Regions from separate parts of the Serratia ureilytica genome, predicted to be linked through region 4. Evidence: predicted binding sites of a transcription regulator. Region 4 holds the regulator's gene; each other region holds the start of a gene.
What was found. Region 4 encodes PhoB, which activates phosphate uptake and scavenging genes when phosphate is short. Its sites were predicted from a motif close to CTGTCATAAAACTGNCNNAT; they were not measured.
Positions count from the first base shown of each region.

Region 1: J0X03_RS00380 (MIP/aquaporin family protein) is a predicted target of PhoB. The motif match lies at 3,024-3,043, and genes of this name have one in related genera.
Region 2: phoA (alkaline phosphatase) is a predicted target of PhoB. The motif match lies at 2,712-2,731, and genes of this name have one in related genera.
Region 3: pitA (inorganic phosphate transporter PitA) is a predicted target of PhoB. The motif match lies at 2,800-2,819, and genes of this name have one in related genera.

Region 1 covers NZ_CP071320.1:73,672-78,928, reverse strand. Annotated here, with positions in the region: gene hslU (HslU--HslV peptidase ATPase subunit) at 1-815, shown strand, start outside; gene J0X03_RS00395 (1,4-dihydroxy-2-naphthoate polyprenyltransferase) at 912-1,829, shown strand; gene rraA (ribonuclease E activity regulator RraA) at 1,905-2,390, shown strand; gene zapB (septal ring assembly protein ZapB) at 2,451-2,690, opposite strand; gene J0X03_RS00380 (MIP/aquaporin family protein) at 3,215-4,060, shown strand; gene glpK (glycerol kinase GlpK) at 4,103-5,257, shown strand, end outside.
Region 2 covers NZ_CP071320.1:3,454,217-3,459,473, reverse strand. Annotated here, with positions in the region: gene J0X03_RS16195 (malate:quinone oxidoreductase) at 1-751, opposite strand, end outside; gene phoA (alkaline phosphatase) at 1,212-2,639, opposite strand; gene J0X03_RS16185 (glutathione S-transferase N-terminal domain-containing protein) at 2,771-3,478, opposite strand; gene J0X03_RS16180 (ArsR/SmtB family transcription factor) at 3,553-4,236, opposite strand; gene J0X03_RS16175 (antibiotic biosynthesis monooxygenase family protein) at 4,412-4,759, shown strand; gene J0X03_RS16170 (isochorismatase family protein) at 4,795-5,257, opposite strand, start outside.
Region 3 covers NZ_CP071320.1:173,948-179,204, reverse strand. Annotated here, with positions in the region: gene J0X03_RS00820 (nucleoside hydrolase) at 1-293, shown strand, start outside; gene add (adenosine deaminase) at 303-1,295, shown strand; gene J0X03_RS00810 (BaiN/RdsA family NAD(P)/FAD-dependent oxidoreductase) at 1,325-2,524, opposite strand; gene pitA (inorganic phosphate transporter PitA) at 2,825-4,327, shown strand; gene uspB (universal stress protein UspB) at 4,402-4,737, opposite strand; gene J0X03_RS00795 (SDR family oxidoreductase) at 5,172-5,257, shown strand, end outside.
Region 4 covers NZ_CP071320.1:4,010,223-4,015,479, forward strand. Annotated here, with positions in the region: gene J0X03_RS18940 (PstS family phosphate ABC transporter substrate-binding protein) at 1-682, opposite strand, end outside; gene phoR (phosphate regulon sensor histidine kinase PhoR) at 697-2,013, opposite strand; gene phoB (phosphate response regulator transcription factor PhoB) at 2,038-2,727, opposite strand; gene sbcD (exonuclease subunit SbcD) at 2,943-4,175, shown strand; gene sbcC (exonuclease subunit SbcC) at 4,172-5,257, shown strand, end outside.

The DNA.
Region 1 (5,257 bases), 1.2 Mb from region 4:
AAATCGATCTGGCCGCCGCGCCGATGGGCGTGGAAATCATGGCGCCTCCGGGCATGGAGGAGATGACCAACCAGCTGCAGTCGATGTTCCAGAACCTCGGCGGCCAAAAGCAAAAACCGCGCAAGCTGAAGATCAAAGAAGCCTTCAAGCTGCTGGTGGAAGAAGAAGCCGCCAAGCTGGTGAACCCGGAAGAGCTGAAAGAGCAGGCGATCGAAGCGGTTGAGCAGCACGGCATCGTATTTATCGATGAGATCGACAAAATCTGTAAGCGCGGCGGCCAAAGCTCCGGCCCGGACGTTTCCCGCGAAGGCGTGCAGCGCGATCTGCTGCCGCTGGTGGAAGGGTGCACCGTGTCCACCAAGCACGGCATGGTGAAAACCGACCACATTCTGTTCATCGCTTCCGGCGCGTTCCAGACCGCCAATCCGTCGGATCTGATCCCGGAACTGCAGGGCCGTCTGCCGATCCGCGTTGAGCTACAGGCGCTGACCACCGAAGACTTCGAGCGCATCCTGACCGAGCCGAGCGCGTCGCTGACCGAACAGTACAAAGCGCTGATGGGCACCGAAGGCGTCAATATCGAGTTCACCGCCGACGGCATCCGCCGCATCGCCGAAGCCGCGTGGCAGGTCAACGAAAGCACCGAGAACATCGGCGCGCGTCGTCTGCACACCGTGCTGGAGCGTCTGATGGAAGATATTTCCTACGATGCGAGTGAAATTAATGGCCAATCCATTACAATTGATGCGGATTACGTGCGCAGTCATCTGGATGAACTGGTGGCGGATGAAGATTTGAGTCGTTTTATCCTATAATCGCTCAATCATTGTCTTGTCAGTCATCTGTGTGGGAGGCATTGCCTCCCACAATTATTTCTAACGGACACCGCAACTTACTGACAGAAGCGAAACATGAGCTCATCAACCTCCACCACCCCGATTTCCGCCTGGCTCGAAAGTCTACGCCCCCGCACCCTGCCGTTGGCCTTTGCCTCCATCGTGGTCGGCTCGGCGATCGCCGCCTGGCACGGCAGCCTGAAACCTGAAGTGGCGCTGCTGGCGCTGGTGACCGCCGGTCTGCTGCAGATCCTCTCCAACCTGGCGAATGACTACGGCGATGCGGTCAAAGGCAGCGACAAAGAAGATCGCATCGGGCCGTTGCGCGGCATGCAAAAGGGCATGATCACCCAGGCGCAGATGAAACGGGCGCTGGTGGTGACGGTAGTGCTGATCGCCATCGCCGGCTGTTCGCTGATCGCCGTCGCCTGCGAGCAACCCAGCGACGTGGTGGGCTTCCTGGTGCTGGGCGGGCTGTCTATCGTGGCGGCCATCACCTACACCGTCGGCAACAAACCCTACGGGTATTTGGGGCTGGGCGACATCTCGGTGCTGGTGTTCTTCGGCTGGCTGAGCGTGGCCGGCACCTACTATTTGCAGACGCACACCTTCGACAGCGTCGTGATGCTACCGGCCACCGCCTGCGGCCTGCTGGCGACGGCGGTACTCAACATCAACAATCTGCGCGATATCGAAAGCGATCGCGAAAACGGCAAGAATACGCTGGCGGTGCGTCTCGGCCCGCACAAGGCGCGCATTTACCACGCCCTGCTGCTCGGCGGCGCGGTGCTGTGTTTCGCGCTGTTTACGCTGTTCAACCTCCACAGCCTGTGGGGTTGGCTGTTCGTGCTGGCGATCCCGCTACTGGTGCGCCACGGCCTGCGCGTGCTGCGCGATCCGACGCCGGTCGGCATGCGGCCGATGCTGGAGCATATGGTCAAGGCGGCGTTGCTGGCCAACCTGCTGTTCGCCATCGGCGTGGCGCTCAGTTAAAAACTGATGATTTTGCCAACAGGGCGAATAAAGGGATATACTGAACATTCCTGCGGCAAACAGACGTAAAATCCTATGAAATACGATACTTCCGAACTTTGCGACATCTATCATGAAGAGGTGAACGTTGTTGAACCTCTGTTCTCCAATTTTGGCGGGCGTACTTCATTTGGCGGGCAGATCACCACGGTGAAATGCTTTGAGGATAACGGCCTGTTATTCGATCTGCTTGAAGAAAACGGTCGCGGCCGCGTGCTGTTGGTCGACGGCGGCGGTTCGGTACGCCGGGCGCTGATCAACGCCGAACTGGCGCGCCTGGCCGCCCAGAACGAATGGGAAGGCATCGTGGTGTACGGCGCGGTGCGCCAGGTGGACGATCTGGAAGAGCTCGACATCGGCATTCAGGCGATGGCGGCGATCCCGGCGGGTGCCGTAAGCGAAGGCGTGGGCGAAAGCGATATCCGCGTCAACTTCGGCGGCGTCACCTTCTTCTCCGGCGACCACCTGTATGCCGACAACACCGGCATCATCCTCTCCGAAGACCCGCTCGACATCGAGTGATTTTCGGACATGAAAAAGGGCGCCTCAGGCGCCCTTTTCGTTGCTGCATGGCGTAAGGAATCAAACCTCTTCCATTTTGCCCAGCAGCGCGCGCAGGCGATCTTGCCATACGTGCTGTTCTTCTTTCAGCTGTTGGTTTTCGCGCACCAGCGCTTCGTGGTTGCCGGAGGCAGCCTGCACTTCCTGCGACAGAGAGTTGTTTTTGTCTTTCAGCTCTTCAATTTCCATCTGCAACAAGGTGATGGTATCAATCGCCTGCTGTACTTTTGCTTCCAGTTTCTCAAATACTTCAAATGACATGCTTCAGTCCCCTCATGATAGCAAGGCGTACATCTATAAGTAGCGGCCGCAACGTCGGCTGCAGCTACTGCGAATATTGCATCGCGCTCAGTGACGCGCGCCGTTACGGAAGGCGCGCCAGTCTCGATTCGTTAAAAACGATTGTAAGTAGCCAGTCTCCGCCTGTCTAGCAACATACCGGATCATCGCGCAGTCTGTTGCAATTTTCCTGCCCTCGCCATCAGTAAAAACTGAAAATCCCCGCCGCCGCCGCCGCGAGTTGTTAACGCCACTCGCCAAACCACTGGTCAGATCACACTTTTATGGCTCAGAAAGAACACTGAACGACGCGAAATCGCTCAATTTTATGACGCGCCACACACATTTTGATTTCGCTATTTCTCGTTTATGTTCGTTAACGATAAATTTACATCACGTCCTCATTCAATAATTGGACGAGATGAAAAAAACTGTGCCCATAGGTCAGATGTATACCTGGCTGAACCTATAAACCAACAACCGCCGTTTTGCAGGACACCAACATTATGAGCCAAACCACCAGTCCGACATTAAAAGGCCAGTGCATCGCCGAGTTCCTCGGCACGGCGCTGCTGATCTTCTTTGGCGTAGGCTGCGTTGCCGCACTGAAACTGGCGGGCGCCAGCTTCGGCCAGTGGGAAATCAGCATCATTTGGGGCCTCGGCGTCGCCATGGCCATCTATCTGACCGCCGCCATTTCCGGCGCGCATCTCAACCCGGCGGTCACCCTCGCCCTGTGGCTGTTCGCCTGCTTCGACGGGCGCAAAGTGGTGCCTTACATCATTGCGCAGATCGCCGGCGCCTTCTGCGCCGCCGCCCTGGTCTACGGGCTGTACTACAACCTGTTCTTCGACTTCGAAGCGGCTCACCATATGGTGCGCGGCAGCAACGAAAGCCTTGAACTGGCCGGCATCTTCTCGACTTACCCTAACGCGCACATCTCCGTCGGCCAGGCCTTCCTGGTAGAAATGGTGATCGCTGCGATCCTGATGTGCCTGATCCTGGCGCTGACCGACGACGGCAACGGCATTCCGCGCGGCCCGCTGGCGCCGCTGCTGATCGGTATTCTGATTGCCGTGATCGGCGCCTCCATGGGACCATTGACCGGCTTTGCGTTGAACCCGGCGCGTGACTTCGGGCCGAAACTGTTCGCCTACCTGGCCGGCTGGGGCAAAGTCGCCTTCACCGGCGCGCGCGACATCCCGTACTTCCTGGTGCCGATCTTCGCCCCTATCGTCGGCTGTGGCCTGGGCGCTTTCGGTTACCGCGCGCTGATTGGCCGCCACCTGCCGTGCGACGTCTGCGTGACGGAAGAAGAGCCCGACGCCAAGACCCAGCAGCGTAAAGCGTGATGGGTGCAGTTTTAAACGGTTAACAACAGCAGGATAATTACCATGACTGTAGAAAAAAAATACATTGTCGCACTCGACCAAGGGACCACCAGCTCACGCGCCGTCGTACTCGATCACGACGCCAACATCGTTGCGGTATCGCAACGCGAATTCCCGCAGATCTATCCAAAGGCCGGCTGGGTTGAGCACGACCCGATGGAGATCTGGGCGTCGCAAAGCTCGACGCTGGTAGAAGTGCTGGCGAAGGCCGACATCAATTCCGATCAGATCGCCGGCATCGGCATCACTAACCAGCGCGAAACCACCATCGTCTGGGAAAAAGAGACCGGCAAGCCGGTCTACAACGCCATCGTCTGGCAGTGCCGCCGCACCGCCGACATCTGCGAGAAGCTCAAGCGCGACGGCCTGGAAGAGTACATCCGTCACAACACCGGCCTGGTGGTTGACCCCTACTTCTCCGGCACCAAGGTGAAATGGATCCTGGACAACGTCGAAGGCGCCCGCGAGCGCGCCAAGCGCGGCGAACTGCTGTTCGGCACCGTCGATACCTGGCTGGTGTGGAAGATGACCCAGGGGCGCGTACACGTCACCGATTACACCAACGCCTCACGCACCATGATGTTCAACATCCACGAACTGGACTGGGACGAACGCATGCTGGAAGTGCTGGACATTCCGCGCGCCATGCTGCCGAAAGTCCGTCCTTCCTCCGAGGTATACGGCCAGACCAACATCGGCGGCAAGGGCGGCACGCGTATTCCTATCGCCGGTATCGCCGGCGACCAGCAAGCGGCATTGTACGGCCAGCTGTGCGTTCAACCGGGCATGGCGAAGAACACCTACGGCACCGGCTGCTTCCTGCTGATGAACACCGGCAAAGAAGCGGTGCGCTCGAAAAACGGTTTGCTGACCACCATCGCCTGTGGCCCGCGCGGCGAAGTGAACTATGCGCTGGAAGGCGCGGTGTTCATCGGCGGTGCGTCTATCCAGTGGCTGCGCGACGAGCTGAAACTGATCAGCGACGCCGCCGACTCCGAATATTTCGCCACCAAGGTGAAAGACAGCAACGGCGTCTATGTGGTGCCGGCCTTCACCGGCCTGGGCGCGCCCTACTGGGATCCGTATGCCCGCGGCGCCATCTTCGGCCTGACCCGCGGCGCCAACAGCAACCACATCATCCGCGCCACGCTGGAATCC
Region 2 (5,257 bases), 560 kb from region 4:
CGCGGTTCAGATCGGCAACGGTCACGCTCCAGGTCTGGTCGGCGTTGCGCTTGATGTCGCGCACTTCGTGGCTCAGGTTCAGCTTGAACTTGTCGCTGGCGCTCAGCGCGTCAACCAGCTGGTGGGTGATCACGCCGAAGTTGACGTCGGTACCCAGCGGCATGCGGGTCGCGGCGATTTTCTGCGCCGGATCACGGCCGTTCATCACCAGTGGCGCCCACTGCTTGATCTGCGCAGGATCTTCGGAGTATTCCATGCCGCGGAACAGGGTGCTGTGCTGCAGCGCCGCATAGCGTTTACGCAGGAAGTTGACGTTGTCGTCGCCCCACACGAAGCTCATGTGCGGCACGCTGTTAATGAAAGATTTCGGATCTTTCAGGACATTGTTTTTCACCTGATAAGACCAGAACTGGCGAGAGATTTCGAAAGACTCGTTGACCTTCACCGCCTTGCTGATGTCGATGGTGCCATCGGCTTTTTCCGGCGTGTAGTTCATTTCGCTGAAGGCGGAGTGCCCGGTACCGGCGTTGTTCCAGCCGTTGGAACTCTCTTCCGCTACGCCGTTCATGCGCTCGTACATGTCGATGGTCCAGGTCGGCTCCAGCTCATGCAGATAGGTACCCAAGGTGGCGCTCATGATGCCGCCGCCGATCAGAACCACGTCGACGGTTTTATTCTTCTCTTCAGCCGCCGCCTGTTGCGTAACGCCAAACAGGCTGAGACTGAAAATCAGGACGAGTAATTTTCTCATTGAATTAAATCTCTTGTGTGTAAATTCTACTCATTGCAGGTGAAAGAATTTAGCGGGAGTTACCCTGGAAATAATGAAGCCGACCGCCCGGCGAAAGCCGATAGGCAGCAATAATGCCTTTTTGTTAATAGGGTATTTAACGAAAAGTGAACTATTGCAGGCCGTCCGGATGCAAATTGATCGGTTCACGTTACTGGCGGGGTATTATTGTTTGCGAGAATGTTAAAAACTACTTTTGTAACTAAAAAAAATGAATATAAGCAAAAAACGGCCGGTTGCTGTCGCAGGAATAAACAGAGAGGGAAGAAAGGCCGTATAACCGCGTTATTTTCATGGGTTAATTGCCGCGTAATTAGACGTTATTTCGTTATCACACAATAATTGCGGTTAAATTGCAAATACCTAGCGGTAACCAATAATAAATGGCCGCCGTGGCGGGCGGCCATCGTTCAGGGGTCGGTTACTTGATACCCATCGCATCGCGCATGGTGAAGAACAGATCGGTCTGATCGGTCAGGCCCACTACGTTGGCGGCGTGCGGGCCGTAGGCCGCGACGCGCAGCTGGGTGCCGGTGTGTCCCTGAGATTCCTCTTCAGAGTTGCCGTAGCTGAGGGTCATCGGCGCGCCGTCCTTGGTGGTCAGCTTTTGGGTCAGGCCCGGCGCTTTGGCGTCGGCGGAGACGATCTGGCTGGCGTGCGCGTGGTCGGCGGTGACGATCACCAGCGTGTTGCCGTCGGCGCGGGCGAAGGCCAGCGCTTTTTGTACCGCTTCGTCCAGATCGACGGTTTCGCCAATCTGCCCGCACGGGTTGGCGGCGTGATCCTGTTTATCGATCGACGCGCCCTCTACCTGCAGGAAGAAGCCGTTCGGGTTGTCTTTCAACAGCGCGATCGCTTTTTCGGTCATCGCCGCCAGCGTTGGCGTGGCGGCGGTGCGCGCCGGGTTGTTTTCGCAGGTCACTGCCGGTTTGTCGAGGTTGCCATGGTAGCTGGCTTTCGGCCCCAGCCAACGCACCGGCATATTGCCGTCGGCGAACAGCCCCAGCAGCGGTTTTTGCTGGTTGGCGAGGGTAACGGCCTGCAGTTCGTCGGCGTTGCTCACCCACTGATAACCCTGCGCCGCCGCCTGGTCCTTCAGCGATTTTCCTTGCCATTCGCCGCTTTTTGCCAGCTGGTTGAACGATTTCGCGCCGCCGCCCAGCGTGACGTCGGCGCGGGTTTTCAGCAGTTGTTCGGTGATGGAGCCACGGCCGCCATTTTCCAGCGCGTTAGCGGCGCATTTCTCGCTGGTTTCCTCCGGGCCATAGCACTTGCGTGAGATGACGTGCGAGACCAGCGCCGCCGGCGTGGCGTCTTGCAACTCGGCGGTGGAGACGTTGCCGGTGGCCTTGCCGGCCGCCTTGGCGATCTCCAGCAGCGTCGGTTGATCCTTGCCGTTCACGTCCACGCCGAGCGCGCCGTTATAGGTTTTCACCCCGGTGGCCCAGGCGGTGGCGGAGGCGGCGGAGTCGGTCACGTAGTCCGGCTTGTGGGTTTTCCTGTCCAGCGAGTAATGGGTGTATTGTCCGGTCAGCGGCAGGGCGTCGATGCCCTTGAAGTAACCGCCTGCGCCTTCGGCGTAGTTGCGCGCGGCGGTGATCTCGGAATCCCCCATGCCGTCGCCGATCAGCAGGATCACGTTTTTCGCCGTTTTGTCCGACAGCGATGCCTTCAGCGCGGTGGTCTGATCGCCGGCCAGACGGCGGGCGCCGCCCGGTTCGACGAGGTTGCCGCGCGCGGCGCGATCGGTCAGGCCATCGGCATTGGCCGAGGTTTCCGCCGCGATGGCGGAGGAACAGAGCAGGGCGGACAGTACGGCGCCGGCGATCAGGGATACAGCAGGTTGCATGGGGTAAGCTCCTTGTCGTAATACAACAATGTAAATAACATCAAATTGTTACGAAAGGAGAGTAGAGCAGAGGGATGACAATTTTATGACAGCGGAAGGCGGGACGGCCCGGCGGCCATCCCGTTTGACGCTCAGGCCGCGCGCGCCGGGATAGCGAGCCCACGCTGCACCGCCGGGCGCGCCAGACCGCGCTCCAGCCACTGCGCGACGCGAGGGAAACTGTCGAACTCCACCAGTTCGCGCGCCTCATAGAAGCCGATCAGGTTGCGCACCCAACCCAGCAGCGAGATATCGGCGATGGTGTACTCCGCGCCCATGATCCAGTCGCGGCCTTCAAGTCGCGTTTCCAGCACGCCGAGCAGGCGTTTCGATTCGTTTTTGTAGCGCTCCAGCGGCCGCTTGTCTTCATATTCGCGCCCGGCGAATTTATGGAAGAAACCGAGCTGGCCGAACATCGGGCCGACGGCGGCCATCTGGAAGAACACCCATTGAATGGTTTCGTAACGCTGCGCCGGGTCCTGCGGCAGGAAACGGCCGCTCTTTTCCGCCAGGTAGAGCAGAATGGCGCCGGATTCGAACAGCGGCAGCGGCCGGCCGCCGGGGCCATCGGGATCGATGATCGCCGGGATCTTGCCGTTCGGGTTCAGCGCCAGGAATTCCGGCGTCCAGGTTTCGTTGTTGCCGATGTCGATCAGGTGCGCTTCATAAGGCAGGCCGATCTCCTCCAGCATGATGGAGACTTTGACGCCGTTCGGCGTCGGCAGAGAGTAGAGCTGCAGCCGTTCTGGATGCTGAGCCGGCCAGCGTTTGACGATCGGGAATTGGGTGGAATCGAGCATGGAAACTCCTCGGGTTGGCGGGGTCGCTTAAGCGTACCCCTAGAGTATTGCAGTAAAACTACCCTGTCGCCGGGTTACACCGTGAGGTCAAAATGTGCGGCCAGCGCTTTTTTACCGGCGGGGGTCAGCTGCAGCTCGCGGCTGTCGAGCCGGCGAAGGATCCAGCCGCGTTGGATAAAGGCGGCTAACAGCGCGGCGCCCAGCGCGCCGCCGAGGTGAGATCGGCGTTCGCTCCAATCCAGGCAGCCGCAGGCGAAGCGGCGGCGGGTGGGCGCGGGGGAGCAATCGACGCCCAGCCGCGCCAGCGCGGCCTGACCGATGTCGCTTAACCGGTAGTCTGCCTCGCCGGTCAGCCAGTTCAGCGCATGCAGCCGATCGTGCAGCTTCACCGCCACCTCGCCCGCCATATGGTCGTAGCAGGTGCGAGCATATTGCAGCGAGGTGGGCGTGCGGCTTTTCAGCGACGGGCGCGGCACGCCCGCCAGCGCCATCAGGCCTTCCAGCGCTGCGGCCACCGGTTGCCCGGCCAGTCGGAAATAGCGATAGCGCCCCTGTTTGACACAGGCAATCAACTGCTGCTCCAGCAGCTTCGCCAGATGTGCGCTGGCGGTGGACGGGGCGACCTCGACCGCCGCGCTGAGCTCGGTGGCGGTGTAGGCGCGCCCGTCCATCAACAGGCACAGCATGCGCGCCCGGGTGCGGTCGGCGATGGCGGCGCTCAGCGCCGCTAAACGATCTTCTATCTCGATGTTATACATACTTCGAGGTTAGACGAAGTATGGCTGTGCGTCCATTGCTAGCCTGTGGTCATCGCACTTTGGTGCTGTGCGGCCGTATTCGCTGGATATTGATGAGCGGGCGTTGAAACCGGTGCAGTGGCGCCATTCTTACCCTGCGCGCGTACCGTAATTTTACCGTTGAGAGGAGAAGATAATGATCGCCGTGATTTTTGAACTGCAGGCCGCCGATGGGCAGCGCGATACCTACCTGGAGTTGGCGGCGGCGCTGAAGCCGCTGCTGGCGCAGATCGACGGATTCATTTCCATCGAGCGCTTTCAAAGCCTGGCCGATCCTGCGCGCCTGCTGTCGCTCTCCTTCTGGCGCGACGAGGCAGCGGTGCAGCAGTGGCGCAATCTCGAGCAGCACCGGGCGGCGCAGGCGCGCGGCCGTGGCGAGGTGCTGGCGCAGTATCGGCTGCGGGTGGCGGAGGTGGTGCGGGACTACGGGTTGGAGAGACGCGATCAGGCGCCGCAGGATAGCCGTGGCTATCACCGCACCTGAGAAAAAGCCCGCCGCCGGCGGGCTTTCTTCGTCCGTTATTTCGCTTCGCTGCCCACCTTCATCGCCCCGGCGTAGCTGGCGCCCATCCCCCAGGCAGCGCCGTGGTCGCGGGCGATCTGCAATACGCCTCCCGCCGTGGCTTTGCGGCTCCAGTCCTGCTGCCATTCCAGCATCAACGCCACCCAGTTGATGGGCGTGGCGCCCGCCTGTATCAGGCGCTGCATGGCGTTGTTTTGGCTGTCTGGCGTAATGTCGCCGGTGACGTCCGACAGAATATAAACCTCATATCCCTCGCCCAGGGCGGACAGCGCCGGCAGCATCACGCAGCTGGCGGTCCACAATCCGCCGATGATGATTTTCTTGCGGCCGGATTGTTTAATCAGATCCACTACGCGCCGATCCTGCCAGACGTTGATGGCGGTGCGATCGTACACCTGCAGATCCGGACGTGCCTGCGTCACCTGCTGGAATACCGGCCCGGCGAAGCTTTTGGCGTTG
Region 3 (5,257 bases), 1.3 Mb from region 4:
TGCGCTGCAATCGCGCGCTGATGGCGTTCAACGCACGGCGCACCGAACGCAAAGGGTTTGATTTGCCCGATCCGACCACCATGGCGGTGGCGCTCTATCCGGATATCGTCGAGACCAGTCTGGAGGCGTATTCATGGGTAGAATATAAAAGTGAGAGGTCTTACGGCCATTACGTCATCGATTCCACTCAGCTTACCGGCGAACCGGCCAATGCGCGCGTGATTACCCGCATTAAGCCCGGCCTGTTTAAAGAAAAACTGTTCTCGTTGTTATCTCAGCCGTTAATGAAATAAGTGACCCGCATGAAATTCGATCCAAGAAAATTGAAGAAAGTGGAATTACACGTCCATTTGGATACCTGTTTAAGCTACCACTATTTAAAAAAGGTCGACCCGCAAATAACCAGAACGGCATTTAATCGGCAATTTGTCGCGCCGAAACGATGCGCCGATCTGGGGGACTTTCTAAGCAAGATAGCGCCGCAAATAGATCTATTGCAGACAAGCCAGGCGATAACGCTGGCCGTCGAGGACTTATTCGCGCAGTTGGCGGCGGATAATGTCATCTATGCCGAGCTGCGCTTCGCGCCGCTGCTGCATACCCGGCTGGGGTTAAGCGGTGAAGCGGTGGTCGAGACGGTGCTGGCGGCCATGCATAACGCCTCGCGGGCTTACGGCATCGCCGCCGGGCTTATCCTATGCACGCTGCGGCATTTCGACGCGGCCGCCAGCCTGCAAACGGCGAAGCTGGTTATCGATTATCAGGGAAGCGGCGTGGTGGCGCTGGATTTGGCCGCCGATGAAGCGCGTTACCCGCTGACCCACCATGTGGCGGCCTTTCGCGCCGTGCGTGCCGCCGGCGGCAACGTCATCGCCCACGCCGGTGAGGCGAAAGGCCCCGACAGCGTGCGGGAGACGCTAGATAGGCTGCAGGTGTCACGCATCGGCCACGGCGTCAGAAGCATCGAGGACCCTGCGCTCGTCGAGCGCCTGGTAGCCACCGGCGTCCTGCTCGAGATCTGCCCCAGCTGCAATCTCACCTGCAATTTGTTCGACAGCATCGACGATCATCCGATAGATCGGCTCAAAAAGTGGGGGGTGCGGCTAAACGTGAATACCGATGCGCGCACCGTCGTCGATACCACGCTGAACAAGGAGTACCAGCTGTTGCATGACGCCTTCGGCTGGCAGGATGACGATTTTAACCGCAGCAACCGACAGGCGCTGGAGGCGAGTTTTCTCGACGGCGATACTAAAATTAAATTAATGAGTCAGCTCAATGCCGGGTCGATGTGACCCGGCGCGTTTCAAGGCCAAGCGGCGTTTTACCGCCCCTGCGCCGCCAGCGCCTGGGCGCAGGCCCAGGCCGAGCTCCAGGCCCACTGGAAGTTGTAACCGCCCAGCCACCCGGTCACGTCCACCACTTCGCCGATAAAATAGAGCCCCGGCGCCTTGTGGGCTTCCATCGTCTTGGAAGAAAGTTCGTTGGTGTCGACGCCGCCGAGCGTCACCTCCGCCGTGCGATAACCCTCGGTGCCGTTCGGCTGCACGCGCCAGTTCTGCAACAGATCCACCAGCGCCGCCTGCTGCGGCGCATTCAGCTGCTTCAGCGTCGCCTCCGGCAATTGTCCCAGGGTCTGCAAGCATTCCACCAGCCGCTTCGGCAAGTGCAGCGCCAGGGTGTTTTTCAGGCTTTGGTTCGGGTGCTGCAGGCGCTGTTCATCAAGGAAGCCCGCCAGATCCAGCTCAGGAAGTAAGTTAATGCTCACATACTCACCCGGTTGCCAGTAGCTGGACAGCTGCAATACCGCCGGGCCGGACAGGCCGCGATGGGTGAACAGGATGCTTTCACGGAAGCTGACGCCGTTCTCGGCGGTGATCACCGCCGGCACCGACACGCCGGACAGCGTTTGCACATGCTCCAGCAGCGGCTTATGCAGGGTAAACGGCACCAGCCCGGCGCGCGTCGGCAGCACCCTGAGGCCGAACTGCTCCGCCAGCTTGTAACCGAACGGCGAGGCGCCCAGCCCCGGCATGGATAATCCGCCGCTGGCCACCACAAGTGAGCGAGCACTTACTTTTTCGCCATTCAGCGCCAGCGCGTAGCCGTTCTCGGTTTTCTCCACGCCCAGCACTTCGCTGCGCAGGCGCATCGTCACCTGGCCCAGCTCGCACTCTTTGACCAGCAGATCCACCACCTGCTGCGCCGAATCGTCGCAGAACAGCTGCCCCAGCGTTTTTTCATGGTAGGCGATGCCGTAACGGTTGATCAGATCGATGAAGTCCCACTGGGTGTAGCGCGCCAGCGCCGACTTGCAAAAATGCGGGTTGTTCGACAGATAGGCCGCCGGTTCGGCGTACATGTTGGTGAAGTTGCAGCGCCCGCCGCCGGACATCAGGATCTTGCGGCCCGGTTTTTTGCCGTTGTCGAGCAGCAACACGCGGCAACCGAGTTGCCCCGCCTGCGCGGCGCAAAACATGCCGGCGGCGCCCGCCCCAATCACTACGACATCAAACTGTTCCACCTGAGCCTCACTTATCAAAACCACAATCGCGACAAAAGAGCGCCATATTACGCCGTTTCGCCGCCGGTCACCGCCAAATTCACGGCGGCAGATTGTAAAGCCCCCGCGCCGCCAACGCCATAGTAAGAAAATATTACAGAGGTCAGAGCAGATTAACGCATTGATATTCCATATTTTTGTTATAGACACGCCACCATTTCGTCATGTCCAAATCAAAAAAACGTCATATTTTCCTTTTCCCCGGCACCGGTTGTCACTGATAATGCGCGGCGTTCATGTCCACAAACTGGCGTAACGCTTATGCTGCATTTGTTCGCTGGCCTGGATTTCCATACCGGCCTGATGTTAATTCTCGCATTGTTGTTCGTGTTGTTTTATGAAGCCATCAACGGTTTTCATGATACGGCCAATGCGGTCGCTACAGTTATTTATACCCGCGCCATGCGCTCGCAACTTGCGGTCGTGATGGCAGGTTTGTTCAACTTTCTTGGCGTAATGCTCGGCGGTTTGAGTGTTGCTTACGCCATCGTCCACTTGTTGCCTACCGATCTGTTGTTGAACGTCAGTTCAGCACACGGATTAGCCATGGTCTTCTCCATGCTGTTGGCGGCAATCATCTGGAACCTCGGCACCTGGTATTTCGGTCTGCCGGCGTCCAGTTCCCATACGCTGATAGGCGCAATCATCGGTGTCGGTTTAACCAACGCCCTGATGACCCACACTTCGGTCGTGGATGCGCTTAACGTCCCGAAAATGATTGGCATTTTCCTTTCTCTGCTGTTCTCGCCGCTGGTCGGCATGATGGTGGCGGGAGTGATGGTGTTCGCCTTGCGCCGCTATTGGAGTGGCACCAAGAAACGCCAGCGTATCCACATGACCCCAGCGGAACGTGAAAAGGTCGACGGCAAACGCAAGCCGCCGTTCTGGACCCGTATCGCGCTGATCCTGTCGGCGATTGGCGTCAGCTTCTCGCACGGCGCCAACGACGGTCAGAAAGGCATCGGCCTTATCATGCTGGTGCTGATCGGCGTTGCCCCGGCCGGCTTCGTGGTCAATATGAATGCAACCGGTTATGACATCACCCGTACGCGTGACGCCGTGACCCACCTGCAGCAATATTACCAGCAGCACGGCGACGCGCTGTCGCATGCGGTGTCGTTGACGCCGCTGGTGCCAAGCCCGGATGACGAAGCCACGCCTGGCAAACCGGCCGAGTTCCACTGCGACAGTTCGCGCGCCATGCCGGCGATCGAGCTGGCTCAGGGCATGCTGACCAACCTGCAAAGTTACGATCAGTTGACGGTTGAGCAGCGCAGCCATTTGCGCCGCCTGCTGATGTGCGTGACCGACACGGCGGATAAAGTCGCCAAGCTGCCGGAAACCTCATCCGCCGACCAGCGCTTCCTGAAGAACCTGCGTCAGGATCTGCTGCAGACCGTCGAGTACGCGCCGATGTGGATCATCGTCGCCGTCGCGCTGGCGCTGTCGCTCGGCACCATGGTGGGCTGGAAACGCGTAGCCACCACCATCGGCGAGAAGATCGGCAAGAAAGGCATGACCTACGCCCAGGGCGTATCGGCCCAGATGACCGCGGCGCTGTCGATCGGCGTGGCGAGTTATACCGGCATGCCGGTCTCCACCACCCACGTTCTCTCTTCGGCGGTTGCCGGGACGATGATCGTGGACGGCGGCGGTGTGCAGAGCAAAACCGTGAAGAACATCCTGTTGGCTTGGGTGCTCACCCTGCCAATCTCGATTCTGCTTTCCGGTGCGCTGTATTGGGTCGCGTTGAAGCTGATCTAAGCGACAAGCATCATGAGGAAGGCGGCCGCATGGTCGCCTTTTTTTTTGCCTGCATCAAGGGAAACAGAAAGGCATTAATACCAAATCATCATCGCTATCAGGCAGATGACCACCAGGCCGCACAGGGCCGAAGTCAGCATAAACTGCCCGCGCACCCGCTCGCAGCGGCGAATAAACTCCGGATCGTGGTGCTCGACATAGCGCTGCGCGAAAATATAACGCACCAGCCTCAGCTGCTTGCTGGGTTGGCCGTGGGCGGTAAAGAAACCCCCGCCGTCGACATATTGGTACAGCAGCGGGTCACAGCCGCGCAATACCACCAGCAGCGCGCGCAGAGAAGAGTAATACCGCACCATGTTAACCACACACACCACACACAAGGCCCAAAACAGCGCGACGGTACTGATCATGATTGCCCCCTCAAGGCGTTGTTATCCGCGGCCATCCGCCGGGTCCAACCGCCCTACCTCATTACCCGATACTCTGCTGGAGCTTACCGCTCTCATCCCCTTTTTTTGCCTGCACGGGCCACGCCCATAACCCACCGCCTCCGAAGACGTTGCCGCACCGCACGATGAGATTTGCACGGCATGGTTCTACTCAGAGGAGAAATGATGAGGCCCATATCCATCATTGTAGGTTAATGAAACGCAAACTGGCCTGAGCAGTGGATAAAATTTACCGCCCTGTGCCGAAAAGTCACCTGCCGGGGCGTTATAAGCGATAACCGCCCGTTTTCGATTAGGCTGTTTTTATGGATAGTCTATCCCGCGCCACGCCGCTGATCTTTCCCCCCACGCTGGCTAGACTCAGGTTTCCGTTACGCTTATCCAAGGAAACTGTTATGGCAAACCATTCAATCAAGGGAAAAACCGTCCTGATCGCCGGCGGCGCCAAGAACCTCGGCGGGCTGATCGCGCGCGATTTGGC
Region 4 (5,257 bases):
GCCGCACGCCGCTGGCGCGAAAGCCAATGCTGGCGTAGCCGATGCCGTTGAGCGAACCGGCCACCGCCTGCACCACCGAGGCCGAGCCGGGCAGCTCATTGACGCGCGGCATAAAATCGCCGCCGCACAGCGCGCGCAGTTTGAAATAGCCGTAGGTGCCGGACGCCGAGTTGCGGCCGAAACGCTGCAGCGAACGCGTCGCCCAGTCGCCACTCAGCCCCAGCTCGCCCCAGCGCGTCAGCGGTTTGCTTTCGCCGCAGCGCCGGGTGGCGGAGAAAATGCGGTCGAGCTGCTGCAGATTGAGGCCGCGCAGCGGATTATCCTGATGCACCAATACCACCAGCGCATCCACCGCTACCGGCACCGCCAGCGGCGCATAGCCGTAACGGTGTTCGAATGCCGAGATCTCGGCCGCCTTCATCGGCCGGCTCATCGGGCCGAGCTGCGCGGCGCCCGCCGCCAAGGCGGTCGGCGCGGTCGACGAGCCGGCGGCCTGGATCTGCAGGTTAACGTTGGGGTAATGCTGGCTGAAATCCTGCGCCCACAGCGCCATCAGATTCGCCAGCGTGTCGGAACCGACGCTGGACAGGTTGCCCGCCAACATGCCGTCAGGCTGCGCCAGCGCGCCGCGTCCGGCCAGCAGCGCCAGGCAAAGCAACAGCCCTCGGGTTATTCGGGTCATACCGGTGTCTCGCGTTAATTTTTCACCGCATTCTCTGATAAAGCGGCGGGAACAATCAACCGATTGGGCAAGGTAAAGATAAAGCGGGTGCCGATCCCCGGTTCGCTGAGGATCTCCAGCCGCGCGTCGTGATGGCTGAGCGCGTGCTTGACGATCGCCAGCCCCAGCCCGCTGCCGCCGGTCTGGCGCGAGCGAGCCTTGTCGACGCGGTAAAAACGCTCGGTCAGGCGCGGCAGGTGTTCGGCGGCGATGCCCGGCCCGTTGTCGCTGACCTGGAACTGCGCGCCATGCGCCGTCTGTTGCCAGCTCACTTCGATATGGGTGCCCTTTGGCGTGTGGTTGACCGCGTTGTACACCAGGTTAGACACCGCGCTGCGCAACTGGTCTTCATTGCCGAACACGTTGAGCTGTTCGTTCACCCGGAAGGTGATCTCATGATTGCCGCCGCTCAGCGATTGCGCCTCGCGCTGCAACACCCGCAGCATCAGCGGGATATCCACCCGCTCGTTCATGTCGACATTGGGCGCCGCCTCGATGCGCGACAGCGTCAGCAGTTGCTTGACCAACCCGTCCATCCGGCGGGTCTGCTCTTGCATGGTGCTGAGCGCCTTGCTGCGCAGCGAACCGTCCTGCTCTTCGTCGCCCATCATCTCCAGGTAGCCCTGCAGCACCGTCAGCGGCGTGCGCAGCTCATGGCTGACGTTGGCGAAGAAGTTGCGCCGCGCGCCCTCCAGCTGGCGCATCTGGGTGACGTCGCGCGCCACCATCAGCAACTGCCCTTCGGAATACGGCATCACGCGGAATTCGACGTAGTGTTCGTTGTTCAACTGCAGCGTCAGCGGACGCGAAAACTCCTGCTGTTGCAGATAGTGGCTGAATTCCGGATAACGCAGCAGGTTAAGGATGTGCTGGCCGTTGTCTTCCGGCCAGCGGAAGCCGAGCAGATGCTGCGCCAGCCCGTTGCACCAGAAGATGTTGCCCTCGACGGTGGTCATCACCACCGCGTCAGGCAGCGATTCGGCCCCGCTGCGAAAACGCTTGATAAGCAGCGCCAGCTCGCGCCGGCGGCGGCGGTTGCGCTGCTGCATCTGATACAGGCCATAAAACAGCGGCTCCCAGCTCCAGCGGCCGGGCGGCGGCGTCATGCTGCGGTCGATCCACAGCCAATGGGAGAGTTTGAGCTGGTTGTAGAAATTCCACACCAGCGCAGCCAGCGCGGAGGCCAGCAGGAACCAAGGCAGATAACCGAAAATCAGCCCCAGCAGTAAGGCGGGCAAACAAAAAAGAGCCAGCTCCAGAGCCAGCCTCTTCCACGACAGACGTTCTAACACGGCATATTCTCCAGCGCGGCGCGATCAGTAGCGCGTTGAGAACCGGTAGCCGGTGCCCCGAACGGTTTGAACCATTTTATCATGCCCACTGGTTTCTAACGCCTTGCGGAGCCGACGGATATGCACGTCAACGGTACGGTCTTCCACATAAACGTTAGTGCCCCAGACGTGATTAAGCAACTGCTCACGGCTATAAACCCGCTCCGGGTGGGTCATAAAGAAGTGCAACAGCTTGAACTCGGTCGGCCCCATGTCCAGCGCCTGATCGTTCGCCATCACGCGGTGGGAGGACGGGTCCAGGCTCAGCCCTTGCATTTCAATCACCTCCTCCACCGCCATCGGTGAAATGCGGCGCATGACCGCCTTGATGCGCGCCACCAGCTCCTTGGGCGAGAACGGCTTGGTGATGTAATCATCCGCCCCCACTTCCAGGCCGCGTACCCGGTCTTCTTCTTCGCCGCGCGCGGTCAACATCATCACCGGGATATCGCGGGTCAGCGCTTCGCGCTTCATATGTTTGATAAACTGAATGCCGGAACCCCCGGGCAACATCCAGTCAAGCAACACCAAATCAGGGAACGGCTCAGACAGACGCGTCACGGCGCTGTCATAATCCTCGGCTTCCAACGGTTGGTAACCATTTTGTTCCAACACAAAGCACACCATCTCACGGATCGGCGCTTCGTCTTCCACCACCAGTATGCGTCTTGCCATCGTCAATCCTGCCAATGTGTTAGCGACTTTTCGGGCGCCATTATGCGTCAGTTTTGTGACACTTTTATGAAAAAAACCGGCTGTTATAGGCAGTAAGCATAGCGATTATTTCCTGCAGTAAAGAAAAATCATCCGGTTGTCATCATCATTGCGCCGGGACAGCCGCCGCCGCGGCCTTTATAATCATCGCCATTATCTTTGCATCCGGGAGTGTCATGCGCCTGATCCACACCTCTGACTGGCACCTTGGCCAGTACTTTTTCACCAAAAGCCGCGCCGCCGAGCACCAGGCTTTTCTGAACTGGCTGATCGAACAGATCGAACAGCAACAGGTGGATGCGCTGATCGTCGCCGGGGATCTGTTCGATACCGGCTCACCGCCCAGCTATGCCCGCGAACTGTACAACCGCTTCGTGGTGGAACTGCAGCGCACCGGCTGCCAGTTGGTGGTGCTGGGCGGCAACCACGACTCGGTGGCGACGCTGAACGAATCGCGGGAGCTGCTCTCCTGCCTGAACACCACGGTGATCGCCAGCGCGCAGGGCGCCCCGGAACAGCAGATCGTGGTGCTGAACCGGCGCGACGGCCAGCCGGGCGCGGTGCTGTGCGCCATTCCGTTCCTGCGGCCGCGCGATCTGCTCACCAGCCGCGCCGGCGAATCCGGCGCACAGAAACAGCAGGCGCTACAGGAAGCCATCGCCGAACATTATCAGACGCTGTATCAGGCGGCCTGCGAGCGCCGCAACCAGCTGGGCTTGCCGCTGCCGATCGTCGCCACCGGCCACCTGACCACCGTCGGCGTCACCACCTCCGACTCGGTGCGCGACATCTATATCGGCACCCTCGACGCCTTCCCGGCACAGGCCTTCCCGCCCGCCGATTACATCGCGCTCGGCCACATTCACCGCGCGCAGAACGTCGCCAAGTCGGAACATATTCGCTATAGCGGCTCGCCGATCCCGCTCAGCTTCGATGAACTGGGCAAAGCCAAAAGCGTCTTCCTGGTCGATTTCGCCGACGGCGCCCTGCAGCAGGTAGACGCTTTAACGATCCCGCAGTTCCAGCCCATGCAGCTGATCAAAGGCGATCTGGCCGAGATCGAACGGCAGCTGCAACAATTTGCCGACTATGCCGGCGAGCTGCCGGTGTGGCTGGATATCGAAGTGGCGACGCAGGACTACCTCAGCGATATCCAACGCCGCATCCAGCTGATGGCGGATGAGCTGCCGGTGGAAGTGGTGCTGCTGCGGCGCAGCAAAGAGCAACGCCGCCAGGCGATCGCGCAGCAGGACAAAGAAACGCTGAACGAGCTGAGCGTCAACGAGGTGTTCGAACGGCGCCTGGCGCAGGAGGCCGACATGCCCGAAGCGCGCCAACGGCGGATGCGCCAGATGTTCCGCCAGGTGGTCGATGCAGTGCAGCACAACGCAGAGGAGACCAACCCATGAAGATCCTCAGCCTGCGGTTAAAAAACCTCAATTCGCTGCAGGGCGAATGGAAAATTGACTTCACCGCCGAGCCGTTCGCCAGCAACGGCCTGTTCGCCATTACCGGCCCGACCGGCGCAGGCAAAACCACCCTGCTGGACGCCATCTGCCTGGCGCTGTACCACCAGACGCCGCGCCTCAACGTCACGCCGAGCCAGAATGAACTGATGACCCGCCACACCGCCGAATCGCTGGCGGAGGTCGAATTCGAGGTCAAGGGCGTCGGCTATCGCGCCTTCTGGAGCCAGCGCCGCGCCAAAAATGCGCCGGACGGCAATTTGCAGGCGCCGAAGGTCGAACTGGCGCGCCGCGAGGACGGCAAGATCCTGGCGGATAAGGTGCGCGACAAGCTGGAGATCACCGCTGCCATCACCGGGCTGGACTTCGGCCGCTTCACCAAATCGATGATGCTGTCTCAGGGGCAGTTCGCCGCGTTCCTCAACGCCGACGCCAACGATCGCGCCGAGCTGTTGGAAGAGCTGACCGGCACCGAAATCTACGGGCGGCTGTCCGAACAGGTGTTCGAGTCGCACAAGCTGGCCAAAACCGACCTGGATGGGTTGCACCAGCGCGCCAGCGGCATCGAGCTGCTGAACGACGAGCAGCGCCACTCCTTGAGCGAACAGCTGACGGCGCTGAGCGCGCAGGAAATCACCCTCGGCGAGCAAACCCAGCAACAGCAACAGGCGCTGAGCTGGCTGCAGCAATGGCAACGCCTCCGGCAACAGCAAAGCGAGGGTCAGCTGCGGCTGGAAACCGCCCAGCGCGAGCAGGCCGAGGCCGCCCCGCAGCTGCAGCGGCTGGCGCTCAGCGAACCGGCCGAGAAATTGCGGCCGCTGCGCGGCGAACGCGATCGCTGCCGCGCCGAGCTGCAAACGATACAACAGCAGGCAGCTCAGCTGACGCAGCAACAGGAACAACACTCGGCTCAGTTGGCGCCGCTGCAGCAGGCGGTGGAGAAAACCCGCCAGGCGCAGCAAACCCATGCCGAGCATATGCGGCAACAGCAACAGCTGATCGACGAGCAGGTCGCCCCGCTCGAT